2 regions of the Bacillus sp. iso_77 genome follow, and region 1 is predicted to be linked to the other one. Evidence: predicted binding sites of a transcription regulator. Region 1 holds the regulator's gene; the other holds the start of a gene.
The links. The regulator Rex, encoded in region 1, represses fermentation and respiration genes when NADH is low (regulators of the CRP and FNR family bind a similar motif). The targets are predictions, from matches to a motif close to TTGTGAAATATTTCACAA.

Region 1 (8,296 bases):
GAAACAAACAAGATGGTGCCTGGATAATCAATTAGTGCATTCTCTAATATTTCCTTACTGTCTAAATCAAGATGGTTCGTCGGTTCATCGAGAATGAGGAAATTGGCTTTTTGGAGCATCAGCTTTGCCAGTGCAAGTCGTGCTTTTTCTCCACCACTTAAAGCATGTACAGGCTTTAAGACGTCATCACCTGAAAAAAGGAAGTTTCCTAAACAAGTCCGAATGTCTTTTTCAGTCATATGGGGATAATCATCCCAAAGTTCATTTAACACTTTTTTGGAGGATGTCAGCTTGGCTTGTTCCTGATCATAGTAGCCAATCGTCACATGAGAACCAAAGCTGATCTCGCCTTTTACTGGTTTTAACGTATCCGTTAAGGTTTTTAAAAGAGTTGATTTCCCGATACCGTTAGGACCGATGAGTGCCACGCTATCCTCACGTTTAATATGAAAAGAGAGGGAGGAGAGGAGCGGCGTTTTTTTATCGTAACTAATATCGAGATCATGCACCTTCAGCACGTCATTTCCGCTTTGCCTCATAATATCGAAATGGAAGTTTGCGGATTTTTCATCTCCTAACGGCTTATCTAAACGATCCATCCGTTCCAGCTGTTTCCGCCTACTTTGAGCACGCTTTGTGGTGGAGGCTCTTGCTAAGTTGCGATCCACGAAATCTTGAAGCTTCGAAATTTCTTCTTGTTGTTTTTCATACAGCTTCATATCACGCTCTAGCTGCTCAGCTTTTTGGTCAAGATACTTACTATAGTTCCCAGCGAACTTTTTCATCGCTGTTCTTGACACTTCATATACATGGTTCACGACTTTGTCTAAGAAGTATCGGTCATGGGAAACGATGAGGATGGCTCCTGTATAATTTTGCAAATACTGCTCAAGCCATGATAAGGTATCAATATCTAGATGGTTGGTTGGCTCATCCAAAATCAAGAGTTCTGGTTTCATCAATAATAGCTTTCCAAGCGCTAGACGGGTTTTCTGACCGCCGCTTAAGGATTGGACGGTTGTATGATCTTCAAAATGACTAAAGCCGAGTCCGTGTAAAATGGAGCGGACATCTGCTTCATATTGATAGCCGCCTTGATCTTTAAATGCTTGTTGCAGTCTGTCATAGGTTTTCATTAGAGAATCTAATTCTGTTCCTGTGGAAGAAGCCATTTTCTCTTCTATGGTTCTCATCTCTTGTTCCATTTCTTTTAAATGATCGAAAACGGATAGTAGTTCGTCTTTTAGCGTACGTGTAGACGTCACATCTGTATGCTGTGCTAGATATCCAATGGATAGGTCTTTCGGTTTGATGATCTCACCTTGTTCGTAAGACATTTGACCGGCAATGATTTTTAAAAGCGTGGATTTTCCTGCACCGTTACGACCGACAATGGCAATACGATCCCTCGCTTTGACTTCCAATTTTATATTCGTTAAAACGGTATCAGCGCCAAACGATTTGGACAGCTGATTCACTTGTAGAATCATCATGTAACTTCACCTCTGCTATAATATGTTAAGTGTAGCTTATCAGCAGTAAACCGGCAAATCTTACATACGGCTGCCATGGTCAAATGAAAGACAGATAGGAAAAAATAGTGTATGATTTGAGTGAGGGAGCGTTGAAAGATGAGTCAATTTAGCCACTTTAACGAACAAGGAAGAGCAAAGATGGTCGACATTAGTGACAAATCGTCTACAGTGAGAACTGCCGTTGCTGTTTCAAGCGTTCGTATGATAAAAGAAGTATTTCATCAAATACAAAAGCATGACATTGGAAAAGGGGATGTACTATCTGTCGCACAGGTAGCTGGAATTATGGCAGCAAAGCAAACGTCCAGCATCATTCCAATGTGTCATCCGCTTGCATTAAAAGGTGTCGATATCTCCTTTGATTGGGAGGAAGACGGAAATGCGTACATTCTGAACATACAAGTACAGGTGAAAACAAAAGGAAGTACGGGTGTGGAGATGGAAGCGCTCACTTCTGCCTCAGTATGTGCACTGACCGTTTATGACATGTGCAAAGCAATAGACAAAGGGATGATCATCGGCCCGACCTATCTAGTAGAAAAAACAGGCGGGAAAAACGGTGATTTTCACAGAGCATCTGATATTTAAGTTGGAGGATCTTATATGAATATAGACCAGTCAAAAATTCCACAAGCGACAGCCAAACGTTTGCCGCTTTACTACCGTTTTTTAAAAAATCTGCATGCATCAGGAAAACAAAGGGTGTCATCGGCAGAGCTTAGTGATGCAGTCAAAGTGGATTCTGCCACCATTCGCCGAGATTTTTCTTACTTTGGTGCACTTGGGAAGAAAGGGTATGGCTATAATGTCGATTACCTCTTGACCTTCTTTAGAAAGACCCTTGACCAAGATGAAATGACGAATGTCATGCTCATCGGTGTCGGGAATTTAGGGACTGCTTTTTTACACTATAATTTCATTAAAAATAATAATACAAAAATTTCAATGGCTTTTGACGTCAATGAGAGTAAAATAGGAAGTGAGATAGGCGGCGTGCCTGTCTATGATTTGGATAAGCTTGAAGAGCATGTGCAAGAGGTAGGAGATATTCCTGTTGCGATTTTGACAGTGCCTGCCGTAGCAGCTCAATCCATTACAGATCGTTTGATTGCCCTTGGCATCAAAGGAATTCTTAACTTTACGCCGGCTCGATTGAATGTGCCGGAACACATTCGAATTCATCATATAGATTTGGCGGTTGAACTTCAGTCTCTTGTGTATTTCTTAAAGCATTACTCTGTTACACAGGAGGACTGACGAAAAGGGGTAAAGGGGGTGGAGCAAATGGGTCCGATCGGTCCTGGAAGTTTGGTTCTGATTGCGGTTGTTGCGCTCATTATTTTTGGGCCGAAAAAGCTTCCTGAATTAGGAAGAGCAGCAGGAGATACATTACGTGAATTCAAAAATGCCACAAAAGGTTTAGCTGATGATCAGGAAGAAAAAAAGAAAAAAGAAGATCAGTAGAATAGGATGAGCTTCATGAATGTCAAAGATATGCCGCTTATGGAGCATATTGTGGAACTGCGAAAACGTTTAGTGATCATTGCGATGTTTTTTGTCACCTTTATGGTGGCAGGTTTTTTTCTCGCTAAGCCGGTCATTGTGTATTTACAAAATACCGATGAAGCGGCCACACTGACATTGAACGCGTTTAAGCTCACAGATCCACTGTACGTGTTTATGCAGTTCGCTTTTGTCATTGCTCTTGTTTTGACGTGTCCCGTGATCTTATATCAGCTTTGGGCGTTTGTGAGTCCTGGCTTATATGAAAAAGAAAGAAAGGTGACACTTGCTTATATTCCGATTGCACTGCTTTTATTTCTGAGCGGTGTGGCTTTCTCTTATTTTATTTTGTTTCCATTTGTCGTCGATTTTATGATACGGATGTCAAATGATTTACATGTGGAGCAAGTGATTGGGATTCATGAGTATTTTACATTTCTGATGCAGTTAACACTTCCATTTGGCTTTTTGTTTCAGATGCCTGTCGTGTTGATGTTTCTCACTAGACTTGGTATCATTACACCGATGTTTTTATCAAAAATACGGAAGTATGCCTATTTTGTCCTCCTTGTCATTGCCGCACTGATTACACCGCCAGAGCTCGTTTCTCACCTCATGGTTACCTTGCCAATGCTCGTTTTGTATGAAGTGAGTATTGTCATTTCAAGAGTGACCTATCGCAAAATGCAGCAAACAGAGACAGAGGAGAAAGAAAATGATGTTGTCTCATAAAAAAGCATCGTGATCCAAATAGGGGTCACGATGCTTTTTCTATTGTGAAAGAAATTGATTGATTGCTTGAAAGAGATGCTCATAATAGGCAGGTTCATGCGGAACAAAATCATGTACACGGACCTCTCTCTTTTCCTCACGTCGCTTGCCGTCTGCATCCACTTCAAAGCCCTCGATGTTCATTTTTTCGCATTCTCTACTTAAAAGCTGCTGTGCATCCATCAACCTTGCTCTATAAAGTCCAGCAACTTCTTCTTTCTGTAGATGGACATCCATGTGCTCTTTTTGATCCATATAAAGATACACATGGCAAAACTCACGATCGGTAAACGAAGGCATATGGATTTCATCTTTAATAACAGCAGCAAAGGTAAGGTTCTCAAACGAGATGGAGAGACCAAGCTCTTCTTCGACTTCTCTGATGCCATCAGAAGGCTGTTCATCTGCGAGAAGGTGGCCTGCTGCGGTGATATCAAATAGAGAAGGGAAATCCTTTTTGGAGGGGCTCCTCAGCTGAAAATAGAGAAACACTGTGTCATCTTCCTTTTTTAAAAGCCAGAAATGAAAGGTTTCATGCCAAAGGCCCTCAGCATGGATATCAGATCGAGCGGCTGTACCAATCGTTTCATGCTGATTGTTCATGATGTTCAGTTTTTCGTGTTCCATGAAAACATGACCTCCATAAAAAAACCATTTTCCAAACGGCGGAAAATGGTTTTTGCTTTATTTTTGCTGCTGTTTTTTCATTTTGACAGAAAAAGCAAACATTTTTAACGCGATATTGATATTATAGGCCGCAAACACCATCAGCAAAATGCTGTAAAATGACCACATGTCACCTGGATTTTGAATGGCCATATAGGTGAACGCCACACCTACGGCAAAATAAATAATGCCCCATACGACAGGGTTTCTCATGAGAAAAAGCCTCCAATAATCATTTGCATAGTTTGAGATTGTTCTTCAATCATTTTTCTTACTGGCTCAATCTGCACAAGGATAACGAGCGAATTCATCAGCATATGAGCACCGATTGGCACAATGATTCGTTTTGTTTTCGCATATAAAAAGGCAAATGTAAAGCCCATTGCGGTATAGAGCAAGATATGTGGGAAATCATTGTGTACAGCAGCAAAAACCACTGAACTGACAAGTGCGCCAATGAAAAAATTCGTTTTTTCATAAACCACACCAAAAATGATTTTTCGAAAAATGATTTCTTCTAATATCGGTCCAATCAGAGCGATGACGATTACAAGCCATGGAACTGCATCCATAATGGCTAAAATGTTTTGAGTATTTTCGGATTCTCGGCTAATGCCAAATGCATATTGTTCAATCGCCCCCGCAATGGATTGTGCAAAGAGGGAAAGAAAGAAACCGCCAATGATCCAAGCGATTGCCACGCCGACTGATGCCGGTGCTTCATTTCGAAGTGAAGCTTTTGGTACAGTCCGAAGGATGAGCAGAATAATGATTAGTCCAATACAGAAGCTGATGATTGTCCATGTTCCTGACAATTTGGAGAGCTCTGCTTGTGTCATCGGTGTCTGAATGTAACCTAACCACTTCATGATGAACACATACGGAAACGCAGAAAATTGCACCAATATATACGTTAAGATGATGTACCAATATTGTTTTTTCAAGTAACGAAAACCCCTTTACTAAAAGAACTAGATTTATTGTAACACAAGTCTTCTTTTTCGTTGAAAAGGAAAGAATCGGTGATAAAAAAAGATCATGAAAGCGTAAAAATTTTTAAAGGTTTTTACTTGAAATTACAGAAGACATTCTTTATTATAATAAATGTGTTAGCACTCACTAGTGATGAGTGCTAAAAAAGACTACATATAAAAATTGAGGAGGTTGTTTCTTATGTTAAAGCCATTAGGCGATCGCGTAATCATTGAACTCGTTGAATCTGAGGAAAAAACCGCTAGCGGTATTGTCTTACCGGATTCTGCAAAAGAAAAACCGCAAGAAGGTAAAATTGTTGCAGCAGGTTCAGGTCGTGTACTTGAAAGTGGTGAGCGCGTTGCGTTAGAAGTAAACACAGGCGACCGCATTATCTTCTCAAAATATGCAGGTACTGAAGTGAAATATGAAGGAAAAGAATATTTAATCCTTCGTGAAAGCGACATTTTAGCTGTTATTGGTTAATCACATAAACAAAGATTGAGATAAATTTCTAAAAAGACTGAGGAGGTTTCGTTATTATGGCAAAAGATATTAAGTTCAGTGAAGAAGCACGTCGTGCGATGTTACGTGGTGTAGATGCACTTGCAGATGCTGTAAAAGTAACTTTAGGACCTAAAGGACGTAACGTGGTTCTTGAGAAAAAATTCGGTTCTCCACTTATCACAAATGATGGTGTAACGATTGCAAAAGAAATCGAATTAGAAGATGCATTTGAAAACATGGGTGCAAAACTTGTGGCAGAAGTTGCAAGCAAAACAAACGATGTAGCTGGTGACGGTACAACGACTGCAACAGTTCTAGCTCAAGCAATGATCCGTGAAGGTCTTAAAAACGTAACAGCTGGTGCAAACCCTGTTGGCGTTCGTAAAGGAATCGAAGAAGCAGTGAAAGTAGCACTTGAAGGCTTGCATGAGATTTCTAAACCAATCGAAGGTAAAGAATCAATTGCTCAAGTTGCGTCTATTTCTGCAGCAGATGAAGAAGTCGGCAGCCTAATTGCTGAAGCGATGGAGCGTGTAGGAAACGACGGCGTCATCACAATTGAAGAATCTAAAGGTTTCACAACTGAGCTTGAAGTGGTTGAAGGAATGCAGTTTGACCGTGGATACGCTTCACCATACATGGTCACTGATTCTGATAAGATGGAAGCGGTTCTTGAAAATCCTTACATCTTAATCACTGATAAAAAGATCACAAATATTCAAGAAATCCTTCCTGTACTTGAGCAAGTCGTACAACAAGGAAAACCATTATTGATCATTGCTGAAGATGTAGAAGGCGAAGCACTTGCAACACTTGTTGTGAACAAACTTCGTGGAACATTCAACGCAGTGGCAGTAAAAGCACCTGGATTCGGTGATCGTCGTAAAGCAATGCTTGAAGACATCTCTGTTCTAACTGGCGGAGAATTAATCACAGAAGACCTAGGACTTGACCTGAAATCAACTGAAATTGGTCAGCTTGGCCGTGCGTCTAAAGTGGTTGTTACAAAAGAAAACACAACGATCGTAGAAGGATCAGGGGATTCTGCTCAAATCGCAGCACGCGTGAACCAAATTCGTGCGCAAGTAGAAGAAACAACTTCTGAATTCGATAAAGAAAAATTACAAGAACGTCTTGCAAAACTAGCTGGCGGCGTTGCTGTCATCAAAGTTGGTGCTGCAACTGAAACAGAACTAAAAGAACGTAAACTACGCATTGAGGATGCACTGAACTCAACTCGTGCAGCAGTTGAAGAAGGTATCGTATCCGGTGGTGGTACAGCACTTGTGAATGTATACAACAAAGTCGCTTCCATCGAAGCTGATGGTGACGTTCAAACAGGTGTGAACATCGTTCTACGTTCTCTTGAAGAGCCAATTCGTCAAATCGCTCACAACGCAGGTCTTGAAGGATCAGTCATCGTTGAGCGCTTGAAAAACGAAGAAATTGGCGTAGGCTTCAACGCAGCAACAAACGAATGGGTAAACATGATCGAAAAAGGAATCGTTGACCCAACAAAAGTCACTCGCTCTGCACTTCAAAACGCAGCTTCTGTAGCAGCTATGCTTCTTACAACTGAAGCAGTCGTAGCTGACAAACCAGAAGAAGGCGGCTCAGGCGGCGGAATGCCGGATATGGGCGGCATGGGTGGTATGGGTGGAATGATGTAACACCCTTCGAAAACCCCTTGAAATATAGGGGTTTTTGTTTTGTCTATTTTTTGGTTAAGAGCGTTAAATGAATTGAAACTTTCACCGCTTTACATCCGTTAACTAAAGAGACAGTGATTTTTTTGGTTTTATCTAACATAAAGAGATGATTTTCAAAAGAAAAGCGGTGATCATATGCGCTTTACGACTTGGGTGGCGATTATTGTTGCACTGGCTGTCGTGTTTGGATTGTTTGGATCGAAGAGGCGTGATAAATAAAGAAAGAGTTGAAAACCCACTTTCAATTAAGAAGTGGGTTTTTTGTTGCAAATACAATATTAATCAATTATACTAACTTTAGTTATTTGTTGTAAATGCAATAAAAGGAGTCGAGGTATATGAAAGAAATTTTGCGGGAGATCGGCGTGATTGCTCGCGCGCTTGATTCCATTAGTAATATTGAATTTAAAGAGTATGATTTAACGAAGGGGCAGTATTTGTATCTTGTGCGTATTTGTGAGGAGCCTGGCATCATTCAGGAAAAACTAGCGGAAATGATTAAGGTGGATCGAACTACGGCTGCTCGGGCTATTCAAAAATTAGAGCTACATGAATTTATTGAGAAGAAACATGACTCAGCGAATAAAAAAATCAAGAAATTATTTCCAACTGAGAAAGGGAAAGCCGTCTATC
Region 2 (8,296 bases), 280 kb from region 1:
ATCTTCAAAATCAGCTACCTTCATATGAGATGGATATGAGTTTGTATTTACCCAATGCATCAGCTGATCACGGAATGTATCAGACCATCCATAAAATTCATTTGGTGGATCTGTCAGCAATGTTTGCGGCATTTGATGACGCTCTACACACAAACCATCACTGATCTCATATTCGTTTTTCATGTTTGTATGGTATTTAAAAACCTTGTCATGCCCCACTACTTCTACACTAAATCCACATTCCTCCGGCTGCGTACTTTTGGACGTCACCAAATGAAAGAACACTTGATTCTCCATTTGCCCAAAAATTTCGGTATGGTCATCAACCTGTACCTTTTTCTCTTCTTTTTCCTTTACATGTGTCAGCATCTTCGTATTAAGGGATTCTTTTTTCATTTCACTGCCAAATAAGTACCACAGCATATCAATCAAATGAATCCCTAAATCTCCTAAAGCCCCGCTTGTACGCAGACTTTCGCCGCTGTCTCTCCACGAAAATGTCTTTCTTCTAAGAGCACTATTTTTCTTAAAATGTGTCCGTACTGTCAAAACGCGTCCTAATTCACCATTGGCGATCAAGTTCTTCAAAATATTCACAAAGGATAAATAGCGATAGTTAAAGCCCATACTGGCTTGAACCTGGAACTGTTTGGCTGTCTCCACCATTTCCTTCGCTTCTTTTAACGATACAGCCATCGGTTTTTCACATAAAATCGGCTGTCCTGCTCTAAGCGCCTGAAGGGCATGGTCCTTGTGACAGAAGTTAGGGGAAGCAATGATCAATCCATCTGATGCATCCGCTAGTGTTTCGATACTGGCATACACCCGTCCGCCGTACTGTTTAATAAATCCTTGTGCGACGGATTCGTGCAAGTCATAGACCCCAGATAATTCTGCACCTTTGATCGTTGATAATGCTCTAGCATGTGCTTTTGCAATATTCCCTGCTCCAACAATTCCAATTTTCTTCATGAATGTGCCTCCTCATGTTTATACATCACTGTTTTCAATGTTTCATAGATTCCTTTTGCATACCCATGATGACAAATTTGATGATGGTGCCGTTTGGCTTCGGCTGTTGCATTTTGGACAAGAAAGCCGTGCGTGACGGATTGAAGCATCCGCAGATCATTCCCACTATCACCAAAAGCAAAGCCCTTATCTTTTGACAGGTTATATTGATTCAGCATAAACCGAACGATTTCATCCTTTCCTGTTCCCACTGGTAAAAAATCAACGTCATAGCAATCCGCAGGGTCACCCGCAAGTGGGTTGCATTTGTTGATGTTCACCGCCACACCCTGCTCCTTCGCAAGTGTTTGGATGAACGATAGATGATGGAGATCTGTTCGTTCATCCTGCTCCTGATAATAGAAATTCTTTTTATACCCAGAGCTGCCTAGCTGCGTTTGCGGCCTAAGGGTGATCCCCTTTTCACGTACGGCTTGCAGAATACCTTCAATTTTTTCGTCTGAAAAGCCCTGTGCATCAAGCCGTTTCATCCATTCTGCATCCGGCTGTCCAAATTTCCCATCTGATGTATACACGATTTCAGTTCCTAAATTCGACGCAATAAAATGCGGGAATTGATAGAAACCGCCTTTCTCCATTTTGCTCGTAACAGAATCAAGGCTGCTTCCCGTCACCCAGCCCAGCATGAGCTGGCCGGCTTCGCTCTTTTCTGCCACAAAAGCTTCCAGCCGTTTTACATCCTCTCTCTGCTCCTCGGTCATTCCGTGAGAATAGTAGGTCTCATCGAAATCACAGAAGACGATCCACTGCGGATGTTGCGGTTGATGCAAAAGCTTTTTATTGAATGGAAGATTTGATAACATGATGGACCCCCTCGATGACTTTCTCCTGATCTTGCAGCGGCATACCTGGGTAAAGCGGTAAGTGGAGTAATTGCTGTACGGCTTTTTCCGTATGTGGAAGTGCCGTTTGTTTATACTTTTGAGAAACAAGATTCGTTTGATGCTGATGCGATAAAATTGGGTAATAGACGTCTGTTTCTATGCCCATTTCCAGTAATTTCTCTGCCAGCTCATCTCGGCTCCCCTTCACCACTCTGATCGGGAATAGATGCCATACATGATCGTCTGTCAGCTTCGGAAGCTTAATATAGCCTTCGTCTTCCAGCGTTTGCAGCTGATCTATGTATCTCTTTGCCAAGTAAAAGCGTTTAAAGTTTTGCAAACCTAAATATTTCATTCGTTCTAGTCCGATTGCGGCCTGTAAGTTATCAATCTTGGAATTAAAGCCATAGTCACTGCGCTTCACGTTTTTCTTTCCTGGTTCAAAACCGTGATAGCTGATTTCCATGCATTTTTCGGCTAGGGCTTCATCATTTGTCGCGATGGCTCCTGCCTTTCCGCAAACTCCAAGGTTTTTGTAAGGATTAAAGCTGAGAACAAGTCCATCCCCAAATGCCCCAAGCTCGCTGCTGCCAATCGCCTGACAGCCATCCTCAATGATCGATAGACCATGCCGTTTCGCAATTGTCGAAATGGCCTTCATATCCGCTTGCTTTCCATACAAATGAACCGGGAGAATACATACTGTCTTATCTGTGATATGCTTTTCTATTTCATTCGGCGCTAGGCAGTAGGTGTCTGGATCAATATCGGCATAGACTGGAACCGCACCAATCGCAAGCACTGCATTTTCTGTTGCAGCAAAGCTGTTGGCAGGTAGGATGACCTCATCTCCAGGATGGACGCCTGCTGATATTAAACTGATCATCAAGGCATCTGTTCCACTTGATGTGGCAATGACATATTTTTTCCCTAAGTACGCTGCGAGCGTCTTTTCAAACTTTGGAATATAAGGGCCTGATGTAAAACGGCCTGAACTTAATACTTCTTTCAGCACCTGCATAATATCATCAATCTCATCCTCTGAAATCAGTTTATCGACCGGCAGGAACGGTATCTTTTTTTCCTTATTTTGTTTATAATGGAAGAGAATTTTTTCCAAACCTGTACGCGCAATATCTTGCTCAAGGAACGCAGCAAGCTTATCATTCGCTAGATTCTTTTCAACTGAATCAGCCTTTACTTGAACACCTTGATTGATCATATCCAGCAACGGTAGATAATCCTTGCTTTTACCTGATATCTTCGTCAATATTTGCATTCCATTCCCTCCAATTAATCAATTCCATTTGTTAATATTTAACTTGTTTCACATTGTAAATGATGTTATCGATTTCAGAACAATAACTTTGTGTAAAGGATTTGTTAATATGTGTACAATTTATGAAATTGCCAAACGCTGCGGAGTTTCAACGACCACTGTTTCTCGGGTGCTGAACAACCATCCATATGTATCCGAAGAAAAGCGCCAGCACATTTTACAGGTGATGAAGGAAATGGAGTATACACCAAGCTCAGCGGCCCGCACCCTTCGGTCACATCAGACAAAAACCATTGCTGTGTCTGTTCCAGCTGTGGACCATCCTTTTTTTGCACAATTGATTAAAGGCATTTCAAAGGAAGCGCTGGATCAAGGGTATAAAGCCATCGTGCTCCAGACGTTTTATCAAGAATCAGCAGAACTTGAAGGGCTTCAATTATTAAAAAGAAAAGAAGTAGATGGTGTCATATTGGGGGCGTTAGAAAATAAGTGGGCAACAATCGAGCCATTTTTAGCAAACGGCCCGATCGTCATGGCAAATGAATTTCATCAAACAGCAGACATTCCGATTATCGGATATGATGAGCGGGAAGCTGCTTATAAAGCGGTTGACTACTTGATTCAATCAGGGCGTACATCCATTGGATTTTGCTTTGATACAGAAAGCAGTGAAGCGCAAAAACAAAGAAAGCAAGGCTATCTTGATGCGCTTTCTGATCACGGTTTGCCGCTTAAAGAAGATTGGCTGTTCGGCGAGGCTTTTACCATTGAGGACGGCTTTCGTTTAATGGACTTAATCCACCGGATGCCGGATGCGCCGGATGCGATTTTCACCGGCAATGATCAAGTGGCAGCAGGCCTCATTAAACAAGCCATTTCATATGGATATCACATTCCTAAGGATTTAGCGGTGATCGGTTATGACAATCAAGACATTTGTGAGGTGACAGCACCAACGATCACGACCATCGACATCCCCATCGTCGAGCTCGGCCAGCAGGCTGTAAAACAAATGATTCAGCTGCTCCAAGATCAAAAACCATTACAACGTGAACATATTCAGCTACCTACTCGGCTTGTCACACGAGAATCCACATAAAAAAAAGACTGAGAAATCTCTCAGTCTTCCATTTTTCAATCAATCGATCAACCTATATAAATTGAGCAAGAATGAATGTCCATATACATACGATGCCGAGCAAAATGAAGCTGTACTTCACTGTTTTTTGGAAGAGCTCAGATTCTTTACCTGTTTCTCCAACAGCTGCTGTTGCAATGGCAATGGATTGTGGAGAAATTAATTTCGCCATCACACCACCGGTCGTATTTGCCCCGATTAACAAACCTGCCTGAGAGCCGATTTGAGAAGCGGTGACTGCTTGAAGGTTACCGAATAAGGCATTGTTACTCACAACAGATCCCGTAATAAACACGCCGATCCAGCCAAGCACTGGGCTGACAAGCGGGAATAAATCGCCTGTTTTAGCAAGCGCTAGTCCGATAGCAGAACTTAGACCTGCAAAGTTCGCCAAGTTGGCAAAGCCCATGACAAAACAAATCGTAAGAACAGGGACCCAAAGCTCTTTGACCGCTGCATTTAAGCAGGCAGCCCCTTCTTTTAATGTAATATGTCTGCTGAACAATCCTGTCAGCATCACTGCAATTAGAATAGCGGTACCTGTTGCACTAATAACATCAATTTTAAAGATCGCATCAATCGGTGTTTCTGTTTGAGCAATTGGCGGTAATTTCACAATTTGCTGATGCAGAAACGGCATTTTCACTAAAATGGTTGTCCAGTTGAGCAGTCCTCCTTCAGCAAATAATGCTTTAAAAGCTGGTAGGCTCCATACAGTAATGACGGCAGTTAAAATATAAAACGGAGACCATGCTTTCAGCACCTCAACCCCGCTATACGTTTGTTTCTTCTCAATGGCTGGTGCCCCTGCTTCACGATAAATATGTTTCGGCTGCCATTTTCGAAGAAATAAAGCCAAAATTCCCATACTCGCTAAAGCTGAAATAATATTGGCAAGCTCAGGACCCATCGTGACCATTGTAACAGCCTGCAGAATCGCATAGCTTCCACTCACAACAAGCAAGGCTGGAAGTGTTTCTTTGATCCCCTTAAAGCCGTCTACAATGAGAATAAGCAGAAACGGAATACAGAAAGAAATAAACGGAATGGTGTACACAAGGGTTTGAGACAGCTCAAGCGGCGTCATATTTCCCATTTGCGCCCCTGTAATAACCGGAATACCTACTGCACCAAAAGCGCCAGACGCAGCATTTGCAATCAAGCAGAGCATGGCGGCTTTCAGTGGTTTAAACCCAAGCTCTGTTAAAAGAGCGGCACTAATCGCAATCGGTACACCGAATCCAGCGGCTCCCTCTAAAAATGCGTTAAAACTAAAACCAATTAATAAGAGCTGTAACCGTTGATCTTGAGAAATTCCTGCAATACTAGAACGAATGACATCAAACTTTCCAGACTTCACAGCAATTTTATAGAGCCATACGGCCATGATGACGATATATCCAATCGGCCACAGCCCATTAGATACACCGAGCACCACAGCAGAGAATGCTTTTTCAATTGGCATATGAAAGAAGAAAACAGCTGTTACAAAACTGACGATCAAGGTAAAACAAGCGGCTAATACACCTTTTAACTTAAATACAGTTAATGCAAGTAGAAAAAACAAGATTGGAAGCATGGCCACCAATGCACTGACGAACTCATTACCAAACGGATCATATATTTGCTGCCACATAGTGATTCATCCTTTTCTGCTCAGATAGGTTGCCTTTGATTGATTAAAAATGAGGAGCTAAAATTTCTTTTAACACATTCACACTGTGTGCGAACTTTTCTTTTTCTGTGTCATTCAGTGCGAGCTCCATCACTTCTGTTGCACCATTTCGGTTCACGAGGGCAGGTACACCAATGTAGACATCTTCTGCTCCGTATTCTCCATCTAAATAAGTGCTGACAGTCAAAATGCTGTTTTCATTGTGTAAAATGGCTCTAGTAATACGGGCTAAACTCATCGCTACACCGTAATAAGTCGCGCCTTTTTTCTCAATGATTTGGTAAGCGGCATGACGGACATTTTCCATGATGTCGTCTAAATCTTCTTGTTTGTATTGGTCATTTCTCTTCATTAATTCTGTGATCGGTACACTTCCGATATTCGCATGGCTCCAAACAGCAAGCTCTGTATCCCCATGCTCTCCAATGATGTACGCATGCACATTGTGCGCCGCTGCTTCAAAGTACTCACTAAGCATGTATCTGAATCTTGCCGTATCAAGCGTTGTTCCACTACCAACCACTCGTTCTTTTGGCAGTCCGCTGAATTTCCAAGTCGCATATGTCAAAATATCAACTGGGTTCGTAGCAACTAAGAAAATACCATCGAATCCGCTTTTCATCACATTGTCTACAATGCCTTTAAATATATTTAAATTTTTCTCAACAAGATCAAGTCTCGTTTCACCTGGCTTTTGGTTTGCACCAGCGCAGATACATACAATGTCAGCATCCTGACAATCCTCATAATCTCCATACCAAGTATTCACAGGATGCGGGGCGAATGCTTTCCCGTGGTTTAAATCCATGACATCACCCATTGCTTTATCTTGATTCAAATCGATGACTACCAATTCATCTGTGATCGCTTGATTTATTAATGTAAAGGCATAACTGCTGCCGACAAAACCTGCTCCAATAAGTGCTACTTTGTTTACTTTTTCGTTTGTCATTTATCTCATCCTCCTGAGTAAAACTAGGTTGTTTTTATATGTGAAGTATTTCACATTCTTATTGTGCAATACTTCACAAACTTTTGCAAGGGGATTGCTCAAAAAAATAATGTAGCCATTTTGTGAACACTCTTATTGTGGTTTTAAACTGCTGTCCCCATACATTTTCTCATAAGAAAAAAGCCGCCAAACACTCTTTGGCAGCTTCTTTCTTATTTAATAAGGTCCCCAATTGATCATGACACCGATACAAATAAAGACAAGGCCGATGACGAACCAAATGAGCGCAAGCGGCACCATAAAACGCAGCCATTTCACGTATGGAATCCCACTTGCAGCCAAGACAGCCATCAACACACCTGAAGTCGGATTCACGCAGTTGACCACCCCTTCACCGAGCATCACTGCTTCTACCGCTACTTGTCTCGTGATACCCATTAAATCAGCAAGCGGCGCAAGAATCGGTATAAAAACAACCGCTTCTCCTGATCCTGATGAAATCAAAAAGTGAAGGAGCGCACTGGCGATATACATGCCGATCGCACCAGCGATTGGACTAAACCCTGTCAGCATACTCGCAAGCCCATTCACCACAGTATCAAGCAGCTTGCCGTTTTCCAAAATGACTGAAATGCAGCGTGCCATGCCGACAATGAGTGCGCCGTATACAAGGCTTTGACAGCCGACAATAAACGTTTTTGCAATATCATTGGCAGCTAATCCCCCAAGCAGACCAGCAGCAATTGCCATGAAAATGAATACACCAGCCATTTCCTTATCGGTCCAGCCGAGCTGAAGCGCACCATATAAAAAACCCCCAAGCGACAAACCGCACACCGCTAAAATCAGCTTATGTCTACCGGTGAATTCAGGCTTGTCCACAGATTCCGCATCAGCTCCTCCTAGCCCTTTAGCTGGAAACCACTCGTCACCAAGCAGGCTTCCCTTTTCTTTATTTTTCAAGCGTTTTGTATATAAATAGATGTACACAATACTAGATAGGAGAAAACAAAGATAAATGATGACACGCAGCCCAATACCAGAAAAAATCGGCAGTTCTGCAATCGTTTGTGATAAACCTAATGGAGATGGAGACAAAATAGTTGCGTTAAAACCTGCATAACAGCCGATGTAAATAACCGCCGCTCCCGCCACTGCATCCCACTTTAAAGAACGTGCCACAATGATCCCAATAGGAATAAAACCAATGACCGAGTTCACCACAATTCCGGTCGTCCCAAGTACAGAAAACAATCCGCCAACAATACAAATAAACAATAGCTGTTTCGTTTGGAACCGGCTGATGACATTGTGAATCATCCCGTTAATGGCACCTGTCTTTTCTAAAATCGCAATGGTTCCGCCAGTAAAAAGAATCAGAAAAATAATAGAGGAT

Region 2: a site for Rex is predicted at 6,939-6,956, ahead of AC0VYC_RS01745 (L-lactate dehydrogenase). Genes of this name have one in related genera too.

Annotation. Positions count from the first base shown of each region.
Region 1 is NZ_CM149683.1:605,402-613,697, forward strand. Features, by position in the region: gene AC0VYC_RS03005 (ABC-F family ATP-binding cassette domain-containing protein) at 1-1,493, opposite strand, end outside; gene moaC (cyclic pyranopterin monophosphate synthase MoaC) at 1,632-2,123, shown strand; gene AC0VYC_RS03015 (redox-sensing transcriptional repressor Rex) at 2,139-2,792, shown strand; gene AC0VYC_RS03020 (twin-arginine translocase TatA/TatE family subunit) at 2,820-2,999, shown strand; gene tatC (twin-arginine translocase subunit TatC) at 3,006-3,770, shown strand; gene AC0VYC_RS03030 (NUDIX hydrolase) at 3,810-4,436, opposite strand; gene AC0VYC_RS03035 (YdiK family protein) at 4,494-4,688, opposite strand; gene AC0VYC_RS03040 (CPBP family intramembrane glutamic endopeptidase) at 4,685-5,419, opposite strand; gene groES (co-chaperone GroES) at 5,649-5,933, shown strand; gene groL (chaperonin GroEL) at 5,990-7,624, shown strand; gene AC0VYC_RS03055 (MarR family winged helix-turn-helix transcriptional regulator) at 8,002-8,296, shown strand, end outside.
Region 2 is NZ_CM149683.1:322,672-330,967, reverse strand. Features, by position in the region: gene AC0VYC_RS01770 (Gfo/Idh/MocA family protein) at 1-972, opposite strand, end outside; gene AC0VYC_RS01765 (HAD-IIB family hydrolase) at 969-1,835, opposite strand; gene AC0VYC_RS01760 (DegT/DnrJ/EryC1/StrS family aminotransferase) at 1,810-3,135, opposite strand; gene AC0VYC_RS01755 (LacI family DNA-binding transcriptional regulator) at 3,245-4,234, shown strand; gene AC0VYC_RS01750 (L-lactate permease) at 4,287-5,909, opposite strand; gene AC0VYC_RS01745 (L-lactate dehydrogenase) at 5,953-6,900, opposite strand; gene AC0VYC_RS01740 (YfcC family protein) at 7,117-8,296, opposite strand, start outside.